DNA from 3 places in the Streptomyces sp. NPDC050263 genome. Region 2 is predicted to be linked to each of the others. Evidence: riboswitches for the same ligand, from Rfam matches in the RefSeq annotation. Region 2 holds a riboswitch; each other region holds the start of a gene.

The links. A riboswitch is a leader RNA that binds a small molecule or an ion and turns the genes downstream of it on or off. The one in region 2 is predicted to bind cyclic di-AMP.
Positions count from the first base shown of each region.
Region 1: it holds a riboswitch for cyclic di-AMP, as region 2 does, so the genes downstream of both, AB0J04_RS06030 (M23 family metallopeptidase) here and AB0J04_RS08225 (M23 family metallopeptidase) in region 2, are expected to answer to the same signal.
Region 3: it holds a riboswitch for cyclic di-AMP, as region 2 does, so the genes downstream of both, AB0J04_RS15235 (transglycosylase SLT domain-containing protein) here and AB0J04_RS08225 (M23 family metallopeptidase) in region 2, are expected to answer to the same signal.

Region 1 is NZ_JBFAKW010000009.1:19,785-25,822, forward strand. Features, by position in the region: gene trmB (tRNA (guanosine(46)-N7)-methyltransferase TrmB) at 245-1,090, shown strand; gene AB0J04_RS06025 (PrsW family intramembrane metalloprotease) at 1,197-2,600, shown strand; gene AB0J04_RS06030 (M23 family metallopeptidase) at 2,689-3,726, opposite strand; cyclic di-AMP (ydaO/yuaA leader) riboswitch at 3,734-3,902, opposite strand; tRNA gene AB0J04_RS06035 (tRNA-Met) at 4,216-4,289, opposite strand; gene AB0J04_RS06040 (dihydrofolate reductase family protein) at 4,349-5,476, opposite strand; gene AB0J04_RS06045 (MarR family transcriptional regulator) at 5,562-6,038, shown strand, end outside.
Region 2 is NZ_JBFAKW010000012.1:82,602-88,639, reverse strand. Features, by position in the region: gene AB0J04_RS08235 (pitrilysin family protein) at 1-707, shown strand, start outside; gene AB0J04_RS08230 (pitrilysin family protein) at 704-2,092, shown strand; cyclic di-AMP (ydaO/yuaA leader) riboswitch at 2,319-2,517, shown strand; gene AB0J04_RS08225 (M23 family metallopeptidase) at 2,532-3,275, shown strand; gene AB0J04_RS08220 (GntR family transcriptional regulator) at 3,464-4,159, shown strand; gene AB0J04_RS08215 (HPr family phosphocarrier protein) at 4,309-4,590, opposite strand; gene AB0J04_RS08210 (GNAT family N-acetyltransferase) at 4,771-6,038, shown strand, end outside.
Region 3 is NZ_JBFAKW010000027.1:45,622-51,659, forward strand. Features, by position in the region: gene AB0J04_RS15230 (polyprenyl synthetase family protein) at 1-474, opposite strand, end outside; cyclic di-AMP (ydaO/yuaA leader) riboswitch at 1,143-1,370, shown strand; gene AB0J04_RS15235 (transglycosylase SLT domain-containing protein) at 1,376-1,858, shown strand; gene AB0J04_RS15240 (HAD family hydrolase) at 1,898-2,722, opposite strand; gene AB0J04_RS15245 (GNAT family N-acetyltransferase) at 2,981-4,045, shown strand; gene AB0J04_RS15250 (glycosyltransferase) at 4,076-5,572, shown strand; gene AB0J04_RS15255 (polysaccharide deacetylase family protein) at 5,569-6,038, shown strand, end outside.

The DNA.
Region 1 (6,038 bases), on a different contig from region 2:
AGCCCCGCGAACCGCACAAGCCGCCCTTCTCCGCCCTCCTGCCCTCCCGCGAACCGCACAAGCCGCCCTCTCGCCCTCCCGCGAAGGCAGCGCGACCGGGCCCGGCCGCCGCGTGAGCAGCCGTGAGCAGCACGGCCGACCGTCCCCCGTGAGCGGCAGCCGCACGGGGCAGGACGGGCGTCGCGTGCCATGGTCACCCGTGCGCCGTACCCACGCGTCCGGTCGCCGTAAAATCGTTCGCACTGTGTCTGATTCCGTGAATACCCCCGAAGTCCCCCAGGCCTCTCCCGTCGGCGAGCACCATCCGGGTGAGTCCGTTCGGCATACCCGTGCCAAGGGAGAGCCCCGGTTCCCCGACGGACCCAGGGCCGATCCCGCCGGGTCGCACTTCGAGCGGCGGATCCGGAGCTTCCAGCCCCGGCGCAGTCGGGTGACGGCCGGGCAGGCGGACGCCTTGCAGCGGCTGTGGGCCAAGTGGGGGCTCGACATCGACGGGCATCCCGTCGATCTCGCCGAGCTGTTCGGCGACGACCGTCCCGTCGTGCTGGAGATCGGCTTCGGCATGGGCGAGGCGACCGCGCAGATGGCGGCCGCCGACCCGGACACCGGCATCCTCGCAGTGGACGTGCACACGCCCGGTCAGGGCAACCTGCTCAACCTCGCGGACCGCAACGGCCTGACCAACGTCCGGGTCGCCAACGGCGACGCGATCATCCTGCTGCGCGAGATGCTGCCGGCGGACTCGCTCGACGGGCTGCGCGTCTTCTTCCCCGACCCGTGGCCCAAGAAGCGCCACCACAAGCGGCGTCTCATCCAGCCGGAGTTCCTCGACCTGGCCGCGACCCGGCTGAAGCCGGGCGCGATCGTGCACTGCGCCACGGACTGGGAGCCGTACGCGGAGCAGATGCTGGAGGTGCTCACCGCGCACCCCGACTTCGAGAACACCCGGGTCGACGGCGGGTTCGCGCCCCGGCCCGAGTTCCGGCCGCTGACCCGGTTCGAGGGGCAGGGGCTGGACAAGGGGCACGTGGTGAACGATCTGCTCTTCACGCGCGTACAGCATCGCGTCCAGCAGCCCAGCAGACCGTAGCCCAGCAGACCGCTGCCGAGCAGACCGCAGGCAGGCAACCGGCACGGGGATCGCTGACCCACCGACTCCGTCCACCACAGTCCCCTCCCTCGTTAGGGTCGATGCCGTGGCCATCAGTCCCCCGTTCCCGCCCTATCCGCCGCATCCGCCGCATCCCGGCGGGGCGCCCGAGGACGGCGTCCTCCGGCACGCGCACTGGTGGCAGCACAGAGGGGTGCGGTACGGGGCGCTGATCACGCTGCTCGCGCTCTCCGGCCTGGTCATCCTGGCGTTGGTGCGCGAACAGACCGGCTCGGAGGGCTTCCTGGTCGGGCTCGGGCTGGCCGTGCTGCCGGTGCCGTTGCTCGTCGCCGCCTTCCGGTGGCTCGACCGGGTCGAGCCCGGGCCCTGGCGGAACCTGGTCTTCGCCTTCGCCTGGGGCGCGTGCGCGGCGGCGCTGATAGCCATCGTCGCCAACAGCTTCGCGACGAGATGGATAGCGATGGCGACCGCCGACCCGTCCAGCGCGGACACCCTGGGGGCGACCGTCATAGCGCCGGTCGTCGAGGAGTCCGCCAAAGCCGCCGCCGTCCTGCTCGTCTTCCTCTTCCGCAGGCGGGACTTCACCGGGATCGTCGACGGCGTGGTCATCGCCGGGGTCACCGCCACCGGCTTCGCGTTCACCGAGAACATCCTCTACCTCGGCACCGCTTTCGGCACGGACCAGCTGACCGGCGACAGCGGCATCTCCTCCGTCACCGCCGCGACCTTCTTCGTGCGCGTCGTCATGTCGCCGTTCGCGCACCCCCTGTTCACCGTCCTGACCGGCATCGGCTTCGGCATCGCCGCGCTCTCCGGGGACCGTCGGCAGCTGCGCCGCGTGCTGCTCCCGTTGGCCGGGCTGCTCCTCGCCATGGGCATGCACGCCCTGTGGAACGGCTCCTCGTCGTTCGGCGAGTTCGGCTTCTTCGCGGTGTACGTGGCGATCATGGTGCCCGCGTTCGGGCTGCTCACCTGGCTCGTGGTGTGGACCCGCCAACGTGAGCTGCGCACCGTGCGCGAGGAGCTGCCCGCCTACGCGGCGGCCGGCTGGCTCACCCCGGCCGAGCCGTTCGCACTCGGCTCGATGCGGGCCCGGCGGCTGGCCCGCGGATACGCCGGACGCCACCTGGGCCGGCCGGCGGCGCGGGAGGTGGCGCGGTACGAGGCGTACGCGACGTCCCTCGCCTTCCTGCGGCATCGCGGCCGGCGGGGGCGGGGAGACGCCGACTTCGTCCTCCGGGAACGGGAGCTGCTGAACGAGCTGTGGCGCCGGAAGGACGTCGCCCGGCCCGCGCTGGACCACGCGGCCCGGATGACGGCCCCTCCGGTACCCGTACGGATGGCTGCGCCGCCCTGGCCGATGTACGGGGCCCACGGGTCGTCGTACGGGTCGTACGGGCACCCCCAGGGGCACCACCCCGGGTACCCGGCAGGGCCGGCGTACGGGTATCCCGCAGGGCCGTACCCCGCCCCCAACCCCTACCGATAAGTTTCGAACGCCCTACAGCCCTGACGTCGGGGGTGGCCGTCAGGGCTGTAGGAAGTCGGGTCGGGAGCCGGCCGGGGGCCGGGAGGTCTCAGGGGTTGAGGCCCTTGCTGCGCAGCCAGGCCGCCGGGTCGATGCCGTCGGAGCCGCCGTCCGGGTGGACCTCGAGGTGGAGGTGGGCCCCGGTGACGTTGCCGGTGGCGCCGACGCGGCCGATCACGTCACCGGTGCCGACCTTCTGGCCGACACTGACGCTGATCGACGACTGGTGGCAGAACCAGACCTCGGTGCCGTCGTCCAGCGTGAGGATGGTGCGGTAGCCGTAGGAACCGGCCCAGCCCGCCTCGGTGACGGTGCCGCTGTGGACGGCCTTGATGAGCGTGCCGGTGGGCGCGGCGAAGTCGAGGCCCGTGTGGTAGCCGGAGGACCAGAGGGAACCGGCCTGACCGAAGGTCGAGGTGATCGTGTACGAGGAGGTCGGCAGCGTGTACTGCGTGGCCAGTTCGGCCAGGCGCGCGGCCTCGGCCTTCTTGGCGGCCTCGTCGGCGGCCTTCTTCTTCGCGGCGGAGGCCTTGGCCTCCGCCTCCTTCTCGGCCTTGGCGACGGCGTCGGCCTGGGCCTTGGCCGCGGCGGCAGCGGCGGCCGCTGCCGCCTTGGTCTCGAGCTGGGTCTGCTGCGACTCGGCCTGCGCCATGATCCGGCTGCGCAGGGCCTCGCCGGCGTCGGTGGCGCTCTCGCCGGTGTCGGTGGCGGGCGCCTCGGACCCGAAGTTGGCGAGGGCGGGCGCGGCGTCCTCGGCCGGCTCGTCGTCGGAGATGAGGGAGCCCACGTTGGGCAGGTCCGGCATGGAGATGGAGACCGGGGCCTTGCCGGTGTTGGCGCTGGCCATGCCGCCCGCGCTGACGGCGGCTATGACGCCGACGCCGAGGACGGTGGAGCTGCGGGCGAACCCGCCGCCGCGCTGCTTGGCGACGCGGTGCTTGCCGCGTACCGGGCGAATGGAATCCGCGGTGGGGTTCCACTCCTCCCAGGGGCCCTCGTCGGTGCGGACGCTGCCGTAGGCCAAGGTCTCTGCGGACCGCTGGCTCGGCACGAACGGGGCTTCTGGGGCAGGCCGGTTGGACGCCACGCGGGCGTACTCCTTTCCTTCCGTCGCCTACCGGGTTAGCTGACGGGTTCGGAGCGGGAAGGTCTCCTACGCGCGTAAACCGGTCGTGGGCTCTGCGAGCTCACGACGGCTTCCGCGAGATTCACCCCAAGGTGGTGGTTCCCCGGTTCCCTTGCGGGATTCGGCAGTGCGCACGGAGCCGACTCTTGTGCCGGCTGGGACGACCGCGCTGCGTTATCGAACGTTAATAGACCCGGGGTCGGGATTCCAAGCTCTTCTGCTTGATCAACAACATTTCCGGCCTGGACTTTCGACCCATGACCGGTGAAAAACGGGCGAGTTGGCCGGGCTCAGCAATTACACAGGCATTGACAGGACGTCAGCCGCTGCGCGGAGGGGGATCACGCGCTCACCTGCAGTGACGACCGCGACGACCGCCCTGCCGGAGGAAACCGGGAAAAACACCGAGGGCCGGAATCCATGTTCTGGATTCCGGCCCTCGGCCTTCAGTAGCGGGGACAGGATTTGAACCTGCGACCTCTGGGTTATGAGCCCAGCGAGCTACCGAGCTGCTCCACCCCGCGCCGTTGAACACAACTGTACGCCATCAGCGGGGCCGCAAACACCACGGTTGCGCAGGGGGTCACAGGAGGTGGCGGTTCGGGGCCTTCGCCCGCTCCTCGTACTCCGGGAGTACGAGGACGTCGACGCCCTCGGCCGTCAGCAGTCCGGTGCCGTCCGCCTCCGTCACGAAGGTGTCCGGCTCACGCCAGGCCGTGACCACCCGGCGCACTCCCGCGTCGAGGATGAGACGGGCGCAGGGCGCCGGGCGCGAGGAGCGGCGGGCGCACGGTTCGAGGCTGCTGTAGACGGTGGCCGTGGGCAGCCGGGGGTCGGCCGGGTCGAGCTTCCCGAGGGCCGCCTCCTCGGCGTGCACGACCGGGTCGCCGGCCTCTCGGGAGTGACCGCGCGCGAGTTCCGTGCCGTCGGCGGCGACGATCACCGCGCCGACGCTGAAGGCGGTCACCGACGGCGGACAGTCGGCCGCCAGCTCGCAGGCGAGGGCCAGCCAGTGCCGGTCGGCGGCGACGGGCAGCGGTCCGGCCCCGGGGGCGGTGGGCTCGTAGCGGTGCAGGACGACGTCCTCGATGCGCCGCGTCTCCAGCAGGCGCAGGCGGCCGCCCTGGTAGCCGCCCGGCCCGAAGAGGCGGGGCGCGTCCGGGTCGCCCACGAAGAGCGGGGCGAGGACGAGCTGGAGTTCGTCGGCGAGGCCCTGCCGGAGCAACTGGGTGTGGATGATTCCGCCGCCCTCGACCATGAGCCGCCGCACGCCGCGCACGTCGTGGAGGTGTTCGAGGAGGCGGCGCCAGTCCAGTTCGGGGCCGAGCGCGACGACGTCCGCGGCGATGCCGAGCGCGCGGGCCCGCTCGGCGCCCTTCTCCGTCGTGTACACGACCTTCTCGCCGCCGGTGTGCCAGAAGTTCGCGGCGGGATCGAGGTCGCCGGAGCCGCTGACGGTGACCTTGAGGGGGTACGGGGGAAGCCCGGCGGCGACCCGGGCGGCGCGGCGCTCGGGGGAGTTCACGAGGAGCCGCGGGTTGTCGGCGCGGATCGTGCCGGCGCCGATGAGGATGGCGTCGACGGAGGCCCGTACCTCGTCGACGCGGTCGAAGTCGGCGGGGCCGGAGAGGAGCAGGCGCTCGGGCGTGGTGTCGTCCAGGTAGCCGTCGAGGGAGACGGCGGCGGACAGCAGGACGTACGGGTACGGCATCGACGCACTCCCCGGGATGGGTCCGACGGCGGTCTCGGCCGGACCGGGCCTTGGTTCAAGTTTGAAACAAACCTACACTGGACGCATGACGACTCGCTGGCTGTCCCCCGAGGAGCAACGCGCCTGGCGCGCGTACGTCGCCGGCTACCTCCTGCTGGAGGACGCGATCGACCGGCAGCTCCAGCAGGAAGCCGGCCTGCCCCACCTCTACTACTCCATCCTCGCCAACCTCTCCGAGACACCGGAGCGACGGCTGCGGATGACCGACCTCGCCGAGCAGCTGAAGATCACCCGCAGCAGGCTGACGTACGCGGTGACCCGCCTGGAGAAGGACGGGCTGCTGCGGCGCGAGGAGTGCCGGTGGGACAAGCGCGGGACCGTCGCGGCCCTGACGGACGAGGGCATGGCGGCCCTGGAGAGCCTGGCCCCCGGCCATGTCGAGACGGTCCGCTCCGCCCTCTTCGACCGGCTCACCCCCGAGCAGGTGGGACAGCTGGAGGAGATCTTCACGCAGGTCGTGCTGGGGTTCCAGGACGGCGACGAGGCCGCCCCGGAGGAACTG
Region 2 (6,038 bases):
AGCAGACCCTCGCCTGGGTCGAGAAGTACTTCGGCTCCATCCCCGGCCACGACGGCAAGCCCGCTCCGCGCGACGGCGCGCTGCCCGAGGTCATCGGCGGGCAACTGCGCGAGATCGTCGAGGAGGAGGTGCCGGCCCGCGCCCTGATGGCCGCCTACCGGCTGCCCGAGGACGGCACGCGTGCGTGCGACGCCGTCGACCTGGCGCTCACCGTCCTCGGAGGCGGCGAGTCCTCCCGGCTCTACAACCGCCTGGTGCGTCGCGACCGTACGGCGGTGGCGGCCGGCTTCGGCCTGCTGCGGCTCGCCGGAGCCCCCTCCCTGGGCTGGCTGGACGTGAAGACGTCCGGGGACGTCGAGGTGCCCGTCATCGAGGCCGCCATCGACGAGGAGCTCGCGCGGTTCGCAGAGGAGGGCCCGACGGCCGAGGAGATGGAGCGCGCCCAGGCCCAGTTGGAGCGCGAGTGGCTCGACCGGCTCGGCACGGTCGCCGGCCGCGCCGACGAACTGTGCCGGTACGCCGTCCTGTTCGGCGACCCGCAGCTCGCCCTCACCGCCGTCCAGCGGGTGCTGGACGTGACGCCCGAGGAGGTGCAGGAGGTCGCCAAGGCCCGCCTGCGCCCCGACAACCGCGCGGTGCTCGTCTACGAGCCGACCGCCGCCGAAGCCCCCGCCGACCAGGACGAGAACGAGGAGGCGGCCCGGTGACCGAGCTCGCCACGATGGACTTCCACCCCCAGCCCCGGGCGGGCGAGGCCAAGCCGTGGGCGTTCCCGGCGCCTGAGCGCGCCGCGCTGGCCAACGGCCTGACGGTCCTGCACTGCCACCGCCCCGGCCAGCAGGTCGTCGCCGTCGAGATCCTCCTCGACGCCCCGCTGGACGCCGAACCGGCCGACCTCGACGGCGTCGCCACGATCATGGCGCGCGCGTTCTCCGAGGGCACCGACAAGCACTCCGCCGAGGAGTTCGCCGCCGAACTGGAGCGCTGCGGCGCCACCTTGGACGCGCACGCCGACCACCCCGGCGTCCGGCTGAGCCTCGAAGTGCCGGCCTCGCGCCTGCCCAAGGGCCTCGGCCTCCTCGCCGACGCGCTGCGGGCGCCCGCGTTCGCCGACAGCGAGGTCGAGCGCCTCGTCCGCAACCGGCTGGACGAAATCCCGCACGAGCTGGCCAACCCCTCCCGGCGCGCGGCCAAGGAGCTCTCCAAGGAGCTGTTCCCGGCCACCGCGCGCATGTCCCGCCCGCGCCAGGGCACGGCGGAGACGGTCGAGAAGATCGACTCCGCGGCGGTACGCGCCTTCCACGAGAAGCACGTCCGCCCCGCCACGGCCACCGCCGTGGTCGTCGGCGACCTCACCGGCGTCGACCTGGACGCGCTGCTCAGCGACACCCTGGGCGCCTGGACGGGCTCCTCGGCCCAGCCGCGGCCCGTGCCGCCGGTGACCGCCGACGACACCGGCCGGGTCGTCATCGTGGACCGCCCCGGCGCCGTCCAGACGCAGCTGCTGCTCGGCCGTATCGGCGCCGACCGGCACGACCGCGTGTGGCCCGCTCAGGTGCTCGGCACGTACTGCCTCGGCGGCACTCTCACCTCCCGTCTGGACCGCGTCCTGCGCGAGGAGAAGGGCTACACCTACGGCGTCCGCGCCTTCGGACAGGTCCTGCGGTCCGCTCCGGACGGCTCCGGCGCCGCGATGCTCGCCATCAGCGGCTCCGTGGACACCCCGAACACCGGTCCCGCGCTCGAGGACCTCTGGAAGGTGCTGCGCACCCTCGCCGCCGAGGGGCTGACCGACGCCGAGCGTGACGTCGCCGTGCAGAACCTGGTCGGGGTGGCGCCGCTGAAGTTCGAGACCGCGGCGGCCGTCGCGGGCACGCTGGCCGACCAGGTCGAGCAGCACCTGCCCGACGACTTCCAGGCGACGCTGTACCAGCAGCTCGCCGCGACCGGCACGGTGGAGGCCACCGCGGCGGCCGTGAACGCCTTCCCGGTGGACCGGTTGGTGACCGTCCTGGTGGGCGACGCGGCCCAGATCAAGGCACCGGTCGAGGCCCTCGGCATCGGCGAGGTGAAGGTGGTGTCCGCGGAGTAGGCCGAAGAGCCGGCCGCCGAGCAGTCCGCGGCAACGGCACGCGCGTGTAGGGGCCCTGGTCGACGGAAGCGTCACCAGGGCCGCTAGATGTCCGAATTGGGGCGGAGGTTGCCTGTCTGCCCTGTGGGATGCGCTACAAAAACCGGGATTCGTTTGAGGATTGAAACCCGCCCCGCTTAGCTTCGTGCGGGCTGTCCGTCAGGCAGTGCGCCGCAGCCGCGGCACCGGACAGTCATCGCCGAGTCCCCGTACGGCGCGAGCCAGGGGAGCCGGGGACCCTCCCTCCTGTCGCCACCTTCGCGGCTGGAGGGGCCCAGAAGTCCCTGGGGTGAATCGGACGCCCGCGCGAGTCGCGAGGGGGTCCGTAGGAGACCTTCCTGCTCCGAACCCGTCAGCTAACCCGGTAGGCGAGAGGGAAGGAAAGGACACCCCCAACTTCATGGCGATCACCTGCGCCACCGGGAAGCACCGTCGGCCCAGCCGGATGCAACGGACCACCGTTCGCGCGGCGGGCGTCGCGGCGCTCACCACCACCGGTGTCATGGCCACCGTCGCCTCCACTCCGGCCTTCGCCGCCGAGCCCACGCCCGAGCAGACCGGGCTGATCCCCGTCGTCACGGTCGGCGAGTCCGTCGCCGAGCAGCTCGACGACCAGGTCGCGGTGCAGAAGCAGGCCGCCTTCGAGGAGGCCGCCCGCGAGGCCGCCGCCAAGAAGGCCGTGGAGGAGCGTGAGGCACGCGTGCGTGCCGCCCGCGAGGCCGAGCGCAAGCGCCTCAACGCTTTCGTGCTGCCGATCACCGGGTCCTACGTGTCCACCGGCTACCAGGCCAGCAGCTCCCTGTGGTCCTCCGGCAGCCACACCGGCATCGACTTCCACGCCTCCAGCGGCACCACGGTGCACGCGGTCGGCCTGGGCACCGTCGTCGAGGCCGGCTGGGCCGGGTCCTACGGCTACCAGGTCGTGATCAAGATGAACGACGGGACGTACACCCAGTACGGTCACCTGTCGTCCATCGAGGTGTCGGTGGGCCAGCAGGTCACCCCGGGCCAGCGGATCGCCCTCTCCGGCGCGACCGGCAACGTCACCGGCCCGCATCTGCACTTCGAGGCCCGCACCACCGCCGAGTACGGCTCGGACATCGACCCGGTCGCCTATCTCCGCAAGCACGGCGTGAACGTCTGACGACGCACGGCGACAGATCGTTCGGCCCCGGCCCTCCCGGCCGGGGCTTTCGTCGTTTTCGAGATCCCGCTGTCCAAAAAATATCCACGGATTCCAGCCCGCCATCGGAAATTCCCGCTGATTGCAATAGAGTCACGGAACACACGTCAATCATCGACGTTTCACGGGGATTAAGGCGGAGGTCCGTCATGCGTATTCCGGCGCACTCGGTGTGCACGGCCATCCGGGACGACATCGTCTCGGGTGTCTACGAGCGCGGCAGCCGCCTCACGGAGGAACTCCTCGCCCGCCGCTACGGCGTCTCCCGTGTGCCCGTCCGGGAGGCGCTGCGCACGCTGGAGGCGGAGGGCTTCGTCGTCACGCGGCGGCACGCGGGCGCGTGCGTCGCCGAGCCGACCGAGCAGGAGGCCGCGGACCTGCTGGAGATGCGCATGCTGCTGGAGCCGCTCGGCGCCTCCCGGGCCGCCCAGCGCCGCACCGAGGCCCATCTGAAGGTGCTGCGCGGTCTCGTCAGGCTGGGCCAGGAGCGGGCCAGGAGGGGCAACAGCGAGGATCTGCGCTCCCTGGGGGGCTGGTTCCACGAGACGCTCGCCCAGGCCTCCGGAAGCCAGGCCCTGACCTCGATGCTCACCCAGCTCCGCCACAAGATCGCCTGGATGTACGCGGTGGACGCCCCGGCCGACCCGGTGGAGTCCTGGGGGGAGCACGGCGCGATCGTGGACGCGGTGGCACGCGGCGACGGGGAGCGCGCGCGGGCGGTCACGGCGTTGCACACCGAGCGCGCGACGGCCGCGCACCGACTGCGTTTCACCGGCGGCGTGGAGCGCGTCGACCGTGTGAGGACTTCGCAACCTCCCGTAAACATGACGGGTCTGCGGCATTAACACAGGGGCCGTATACAAAGAGGAGTTAATTCGCGGGGCGCTATTTCTGCTGCCCATGAGCGGGAAATTCAAAGGGCTCGCCCGACAATTCGGACGAGCCCTTCGGTGTTGCCCGACGACGCCTTTAAGGCAGTGCGCCGTCAGGGTTTTCAGACGGTCTCGGGGAGCTCCTCGAGACCCTCGGCGACCAGCTTCGCGAGCCGGTCGAGGGCAGCGTCCGCGCCCTCGGCCTCGGACGCGAGGACGATCTCCTCGCCGCCCTTGGCGCCCAGGCCGAGAACGGCCAGCATGGAGGCCGCGTTGACGGGGTTGCCGTCGGCCTTGGCGATCGTCACGGGGATACCTGCGGCCGTGGCGGCCCGGACGAAGATGGAAGCGGGGCGGGCGTGAAGGCCCTCGGCCCAGCCGACGTTGACGCGGCGCTCAGCCATGTGATGCTGCCCTTCAGTGTCTCAGGTTGTCTAGACCAGTGTTCCACACGTGAAGCGTGAGGGGGGAGGGACCGTGCGGTCCCCTCCCGACGTGGTCGTCGGATCGCGGCCTCGATCCGACGTGCGTCCTCAACAGACTGCCTCGCGCCGTTGTCGTACGCGAGCCGTACTCTGGGCCCCATGCAGAGCGCGTCGGACCGGCACGAGTACCCCGCCCACTGGGAGGCCGACGTGGTGCTGCGCGACGGCGGCACCGCACGCATCCGCCCCATCACCGTCGACGACGCCGAGCGCCTGGTCAGCTTCTACGAGCAGGTCTCGGACGAGTCGAAGTACTACCGCTTCTTCGCGCCCTACCCGCGCCTGTCCGCAAAGGACGTCCACCGCTTCACGCACCACGACTTTGTGGACCGGGTGGGACTCGCGGCCACCATCGGCGGCGAGTTCATCGCAACCGTACGCTATGACCGGATTGGCGCCGACGGCATGGCCGCCTCCGCGCCCGCCGACGAGGCCGAGGTCGCCTTCCTCGTGCAGGACGCCCATCAGGGGCGCGGTGTCGCCTCCGCGCTCCTCGAACACATCGCGGCCGTGGCACGCGAACGCGACATCCGCCGCTTCGCCGCCGAGGTGCTCCCCGCCAACAGCAAGATGATCAAGGTGTTCACGGACGCCGGCTACACCCAGCAGCGCCACTTCGAGGACGGCGTCGTCCGCCTCGAGTTCGACCTCGAACCCACCGAGCGCTCCGTCGCCGTGCAGCGCGCGCGGGAGCAGCGCGCCGAGGCCCACTCCGTACGACGGCTGCTGGCGCCCGGCTCGGTGGCCGTCGTCGGCGCCGGCCGCACCCCGGGCGGCGTCGGCCGGAGCGTCCTCGGCAACCTCCGGGCAGCCGGCTTCACCGGACGCCTCTACGCCGTGAACAAGGCCTTCCCCGAGGACCTGAAGGAACTCGACTCGGTGCCCGCGCACCGCTCGGTGCGCGACATAGCGGAACCCGTCGACCTCGCGGTCGTCGCCGTCCCGGCCGAGCAGGTGCCCGAGGCCGTCGCCGAGTGCGGCGAACACGGCGTGCAGGGACTCGTCGTCCTCTCCGCCGGCTACGCGGAGAGCGGCCCCGAAGGGCGCGAGCGCCAGCGCGAACTCGTCCGGCACGCGCGCGCGTACGGCATGCGGATCATCGGCCCCAACGCGTTCGGGGTCATCAACACCTCCCCCCAGGTGCGGCTCAACGCCTCGCTCGCCCCGGAGATGCCGAGGCCCGGCCGGATCGGCCTGTTCGCCCAGTCCGGGGCCATCGGCATCGCCCTGCTCTCCCGGCTCCACCGGCGCGGCGGCGGCGTCACCGGAGTCACCGGCGTGTCGACCTTCGTATCCTCCGGCAACCGCGCGGACGTCTCCGGCAACGACGTCCTCCAGTACTGGTACGACGATCCCGACACCGACGT
Region 3 (6,038 bases), on a different contig from region 2:
CTCCAGGATCTGTCCGGTGACCAGCCGCTCGAACGCCTCCGCCTGCACCCGGACCGCCTCCGGCCCGAGGTCGGCCAGGATGTGCGAGGCGCGCGCGAAGAGGAAGTCACCCGTGAGGACGGCGACGGAGTTGCCCCAGCGGGCGTTCGCGCTGGGCACCCCGCGCCGCACGGCGGCCTCGTCCATCACGTCGTCGTGGTACAGCGTGGCCAGATGGGTGAGCTCCACGACCACGGCCGACGGCACGATCCCCGGCGCGTACGGGTCCCCGAACTGCGAGGCGAGCACCACGAGCAGCGGCCGGAACCGCTTCCCGCCCGCCCGTACGAGGTGCTGGGCGGCCTCCGTGATGAACGGGACCTCACTCTTGGTGGCCTCGAGCAAGCCTTCCTCGACAGCCGCCAATCCGGCCTGGACATCGGCTTCCAGAGCCTGGTCCCGCACGCTCAGCCCGAACGGCCCGACGACGGTCACGAGGGGTCTCCTGTCTGCTGGTGTCCACTGGCGGTTACGCGGTTTGTCGATAGGTCGCTGCCATCACTCAAGTCAGCGTATCCGGTCACGTTTCGATCACCGATAGCCCCCACGTCACGCAGGCTCGAATGGGCCCGCCGGAGGGGCGTCCCGCCCGGCCGAGCCACGCCGGATCCGGCCCGTTATGTTTCTGATCAGCCCATATGAACGAACTCCTATCGAGTTACCAGGTAGTAGTGATTCATGCCCGCCGGGTGGCGTCGGCACATCCCGGGACCATTTCCCGCCACTTCCCACCACACACGGGCCCGCGCATCACGCCGGCGCGCCGCACCCCTGCCGCCGGGCCGTCCGAGCAATCCGGCCAACCCCAGCACGGCAGGGCAAATCGGACTAATTCCAATCCCATCCTTTTGCCCTTCCTTTAAATACGAGTTGAGGTGAATGCCCGATTCGCCACTCTTGTGATTGCTGGTGACTTGGCTCACTCCCGACGCCCGGCCGACACCCGCACGCCGTGCGCCGTTTCCCCGCACACCTCAAGCAAGTTGGGGCTTTGCACCCACAAAGGATCAAGCACCCCATAGGTCACAGACCAAGGTCAATAGGGGTGATCTGTGAATCTGCCACTTGTTCCGGACATGTGCTCTCGCATACGTTCCCGGCCTGTCGGGCGGACGCCGAATCCTGCCGCCGCCCGGAACACCCATCGAGAACCGCACGGCAGGAGCGGGGGAACCAGGTAGGCCGCCGAACCGAATTTCCGGACGTCTTGGATTTTCAGGATGTTTTGGACACATCGGTACGGCTTGGGGTGAAGTCGCGTCCGTCAGGACGTGGCCGGGCAGCTCCCGCCCGAACCCGACAGCTCACCTCGCAGGCGCCGGAGAGGAACTTCGTCATGTCCGCTGCCGCTCAGCCGCGCCGCACCCGCCGCACCCGTCTCGCCCGCACGATCGCCGTCGCCGCCACCGGCGCGGCCGTGCTCGCCCTCCCGATCCTCGGCTCCGCCACCGCCTCCGCGGCGACGCCGACCGTCGTCACCGCCACCAGCCTCGGCTACGCCAACAACCTCGACGGCTGGATCCGCGCCTCGCTCCACGTCATGGCGCAGCACGGCATCCCGGGGACGTACAACGGCATCTACCGCAACGTCATCCGTGAGTCCTCCGGCAACCCCTACGCCATCAACCTCTGGGACTCCAACGCGGCTGCGGGCATCCCGTCCAAGGGGCTGCTCCAGGTCATCGACCCGACCTTCCGCGCCTACCACGTCTCCGGCACCTCGTGGAACTCCTACGACCCGGTCGCCAACATCACCGCCGCCTGCAACTACGCGGCCGCGCGCTACGGCTCGATCGACAACGTGTTCGGCGCGTACTGACAGCACCGTTCACCTGCGGACGCATAGCGACACCCCGACTTACGGGAACATTCGTTCGAGGACGACGGCCACGCCGTCGTCCTCGTTCGACGTCGTCACTTCGTCGGCCACGGCCTTGAGCTCGGGGTGGGCGTTGGCCATGGCGACACCGTGCGCGGCCCAGTCGAACATCGGGATGTCGTTGGGCATGTCCCCGAACGCGACGGTGTCCTCGGGCCGCAGACCGAGGTGTTCGGCGGCCAGGGCCAGGCCCGTCGCCTTGGTGATCCCGCAGGGCTGGAGCTCGACCGTGCCCGGCCCCGACATGGTGACGGTGGCGAGCGAGCCGACCACCGAGCGGGCCGTCGAAGCCAACTCGTCGTCGGACAGGGTGGGATGGCGCAGCAGCACCTTGCTGATCGGCTCGCACCACAGGTCGTCCCGCCGGCCGACGCGCAGCGCGGGCAGCGTCGGGTGCGGCATCAGATAGCCCGGCTCGATGAGCGTCAGCCCGTCGACGCCGTCCTGGTCCACGGCCGCGTACAGCTGCCCGACCTCCGCCTCGATCTTGCCCAGCGCGGTCTCCGCCAGCTCCCGGTCCAGGGTGACCGACCACAGCAGTCGGTCCGCGCCGGCGTCGTACAACTGCGCGCCCTGTCCGCACACCGCGAGCCCTCTGCTGTGCAGACGGTCGAGCAGCGGCCGCACGCGGGGCGCGGGCCGTCCCGTCACCACCAGGTGGCGTGCGCCGGCGGCCGCCACCCGCGCGAGCGCGTCGAGCGACCGGTCGGAGAAGGTGTCGTCGCCGCGGAGCAGCGTTCCGTCCAGGTCGGTGGCGATCAGGGCGTACGCGGTGCGCGCGGCATATGCGAGGGGTGCGGCCATGATCAGAGAATACGGATCCCGCACCCCTCGGGTTCGACGCAAACCGAACGACGCCCAGGTCCTGCCCTGTTCTGTCAACTCCCCTTTAAAAGAAACGGCTTTCTGGCGCGTTGCCGGGTAGCGGACGGTTAAAGGCCTCTGCACCAGTTGGCAACAACATGGGACGCTACCTACCGCGACGCCCTGGTGGAGCGGTACCGTCCAGGTGTCCAGGGGGGACTTGATCGGGGGGTCAGGTTGAGCAGTGGGCGCATTCGTGTGCTGAGGCCGCAGGACCTCGGCGAGGGGGAGAGGGAGCGGTGGCGCGCGCTGCGCGCCGCGTCGACGCTTCCGCGAAACCCCTTCATGGAACCGGAGTTCACCGACGCCGTGGGCCTCGTACGGCCACGCGCACGTGTGGGGGTGGTGTATGAGGGGCGCGAGCCGGTCGGCTTCCTGCCCCATGAGCAAAACAGGCTCGGCCGCGGCCAGGCCCTCGCGTACGGCGTCTCGGACGCACAAGGCGCGGTGCTGGCCCCGGGCCTCGGGCTGAACGCCGACGAACTGATGCGGGCGTGCTCCCTGACGAGCTTCGCCTTCGACAACCTGGAGGCGGAGCAGGGGCTGTTCGCCCCGCACGCGGCCGCGGAGTACGCCGCCTATGTCATCGACGTCGAGAAGGGCTACGAGACCTACGAGTCCGTGCTGCGCGCCCAGTCACCGAAGTTCCTGAAGACGACCCTCGCCAAGGAGCGCAAGCTCGGCCGGCAGGTCGGGGAGCTGCGGTTCGTGTTCGACGAACGCGACCCGGCCGCGCTGCGCACGCTCATGGCCTGGAAGTCCGCGCAGTACCGCAGGACCGGCCGCCGGGACCGGTTCGCACAGGAGTGGATCACCCGGCTCGTGGATGCGCTCGCCGAGACGCGCGCACCGGACTGCTCCGGCACGCTGTCCGTCCTCTACGCGGGTGAACGGCCCGTCGCCGCGCACTTCGGACTGCGTTCGTCGACCGTCCTGGCCTGCTGGTTCCCGTCGTACGACCCGGAGTTCGCGAAGTTCTCGCCCGGTCTGGTGCTGCATCTGCGGATGGCCGAGTCGGCCGCCGCGGAGGGCATCGGCCTGCTCGACCTGGGGCGCGGCGCGGCCGAGTACAAGGACTCGCTGAAGACCGGGGAGATACCCGTGTTCGAGGGAGCGTGGACGCGTCCGGGGGTGGGCGCCGCGCTCTACTGGCTCAGCCGTGAACCGTCCCGCCGCGCGCACCACTTCGTGCGCAACCGGCCGAGGCTCGCCGCGACGGCCGCACGGACCTTGAAGGGCGCGGGCCGGCTGCGCCGGTCGTGACGGTTGACGGTCATGGAACTAGGGGGGTTCATGTTCCGCGCAAGAGGCGTGCGGCACGCGAGCGTGCAGCACGAGACACAGCAAGAGACACCGCACGAGACACGGCAGGGGATACGGCACGAGACACGGCAGGAGATACGGCGGTTCCTCGACATCCGGCCGGTGCAGATCGCCGAGCTCGAGCTGGACGAGGGGGGTGTGCTCAGACCCGGTCCGGGCAGCCCTCCCCTCACCCACGGTGAGGTGTTCGTGCTGGTCAGGAGGGGGCAACGGCCGGTCGGGACGCTACTCGGGCATGTACCGGAGGGCGCCGACCCGAAGACCGTCCTCATGGCTCTCGCCGCTCGTGAAACGGCTGAGGCGCCGGCTGAGCGGGAGCCGGATCCCGAACGCTCGCCCGCCCTGCCGCCCGTCCCGTCCACCACGGTCGTCGTCGCCACGCGCGAACGCACCGAGAAACTCGCCCACGCGCTCGACTCGCTCCTCGCCCAGGACCACCCCGACTTCGAGATCATCGTCGTCGACAACGCGCCCGTCACGGACTCGACCCGGGACCTGATCGAACACAAGTACGCCGAGCGCGTGCGGTACGTGACCGAGCCGGTGCCCGGTCTCGCCGTCGCGCACAACATGGGCGTGGCGGCCGCGCACGGCGAGGTGATCGCCTTCACCGACGACGACGTCGTCGCGGACCCGCGCTGGCTCACCGAGCTCACCGCGCCCTTCGTCGCCGATCCCGGCCTCGGCTGCACCACCGGCCTGATCCTCCCGGCCCGGCTGCGCACCCCTGCCCAGGTCCTCCTGGAGAGCCACGGCGGCTTCGCCAAGGGCTTCACGGCACGCACCTACGACCCGCACGACCCGCCCGCCGACGAGCCGCTGTTCCCCTTCACCGCGGGCCGCTTCGGCTCCGGCGCGAGCATGGCCTTCCGTACGGAGGTGCTGCGGTCGGTCGGCGGCTTCGACCCGGCGACGGGTGCGGGCACGCGCGCGCGTGGCGGCGACGACCTCTACGGGTTCGTCCGCGTCCTGGCCGCGGGCCACCGGCTGCACTACACCCCGCAGGCCCTGGTCTGGCACCACCACCGGGAGACCTGGCGCGACCTGGAGACCCAGGCCTACGGCTACGGCGCCGGCCTCACCGCCTACCTCACGGCGATCCTCGTCAACCGCCCCGGCCTGCTGCCCGCCTTCCTGGCCCGGCTGCCCCGCGGGCTGGCCTACGCCCGAACACTGACGGCGAGCCGGGAGGCGGGGGGCGCGTCGGAGCGCGTGGAGGGTGCGTCGGGGGGCGCGCCCGGCGGCCACGACGACCGGACGCACGCCTGGCCCGGACGGCTGTCCCGACTCCAGCGGCGCGGGATGCTCTACGGGCCGCTGGGCTATCTACGGGCCCGGCGCGCGCTGCGGCTGCGGCTGCGAGGCGCTGCACGATCGGGCGGCGCAACGCCATCGAGCGGTGCTGCACTGCCGAGCAGTGCTGCACGATCGAACAGTGCGGCGCGATCGAGCGGTGCGGCGCGATGACGGGGGCAGCGCACAGAGCCGGCACAGACGGCAGCGTCAGCAGCATCCCCGTGTTCCTCTACCACGCCGTGATGGAGGATCCGCCCGACTGGATCGCCGAGTTCACCGTCAGCCCGAAGCAGTTCGGCGAGCACCTGGACGCCGTCGTCGACAGCGGCCGCACGCCCGTCACGATCAGCGCGCTCGCCGACCACCTCGCGGGGCGGGCGCCGCTACCGTCCCGGCCGGTGCTGCTCACCTTCGACGACGGCTTCGCCGACCTGCCCGGTGCGACCGCCGAGGCGCTGGCCGGCCGCGGGCTGTCCGCCACCGCCTACCTCACCACCGGCGCCATCGCCCCGGGCGGCCGCAGCCTGCTGCCGCCCGCCCCGATGATGGGGCTGGCGCAGGCGGCGCGGCTGGAGCAGTACGGCATGGAGGTCGGCAGCCACACCGTCACGCACGCGCAGCTGGACACCCTCGCGCC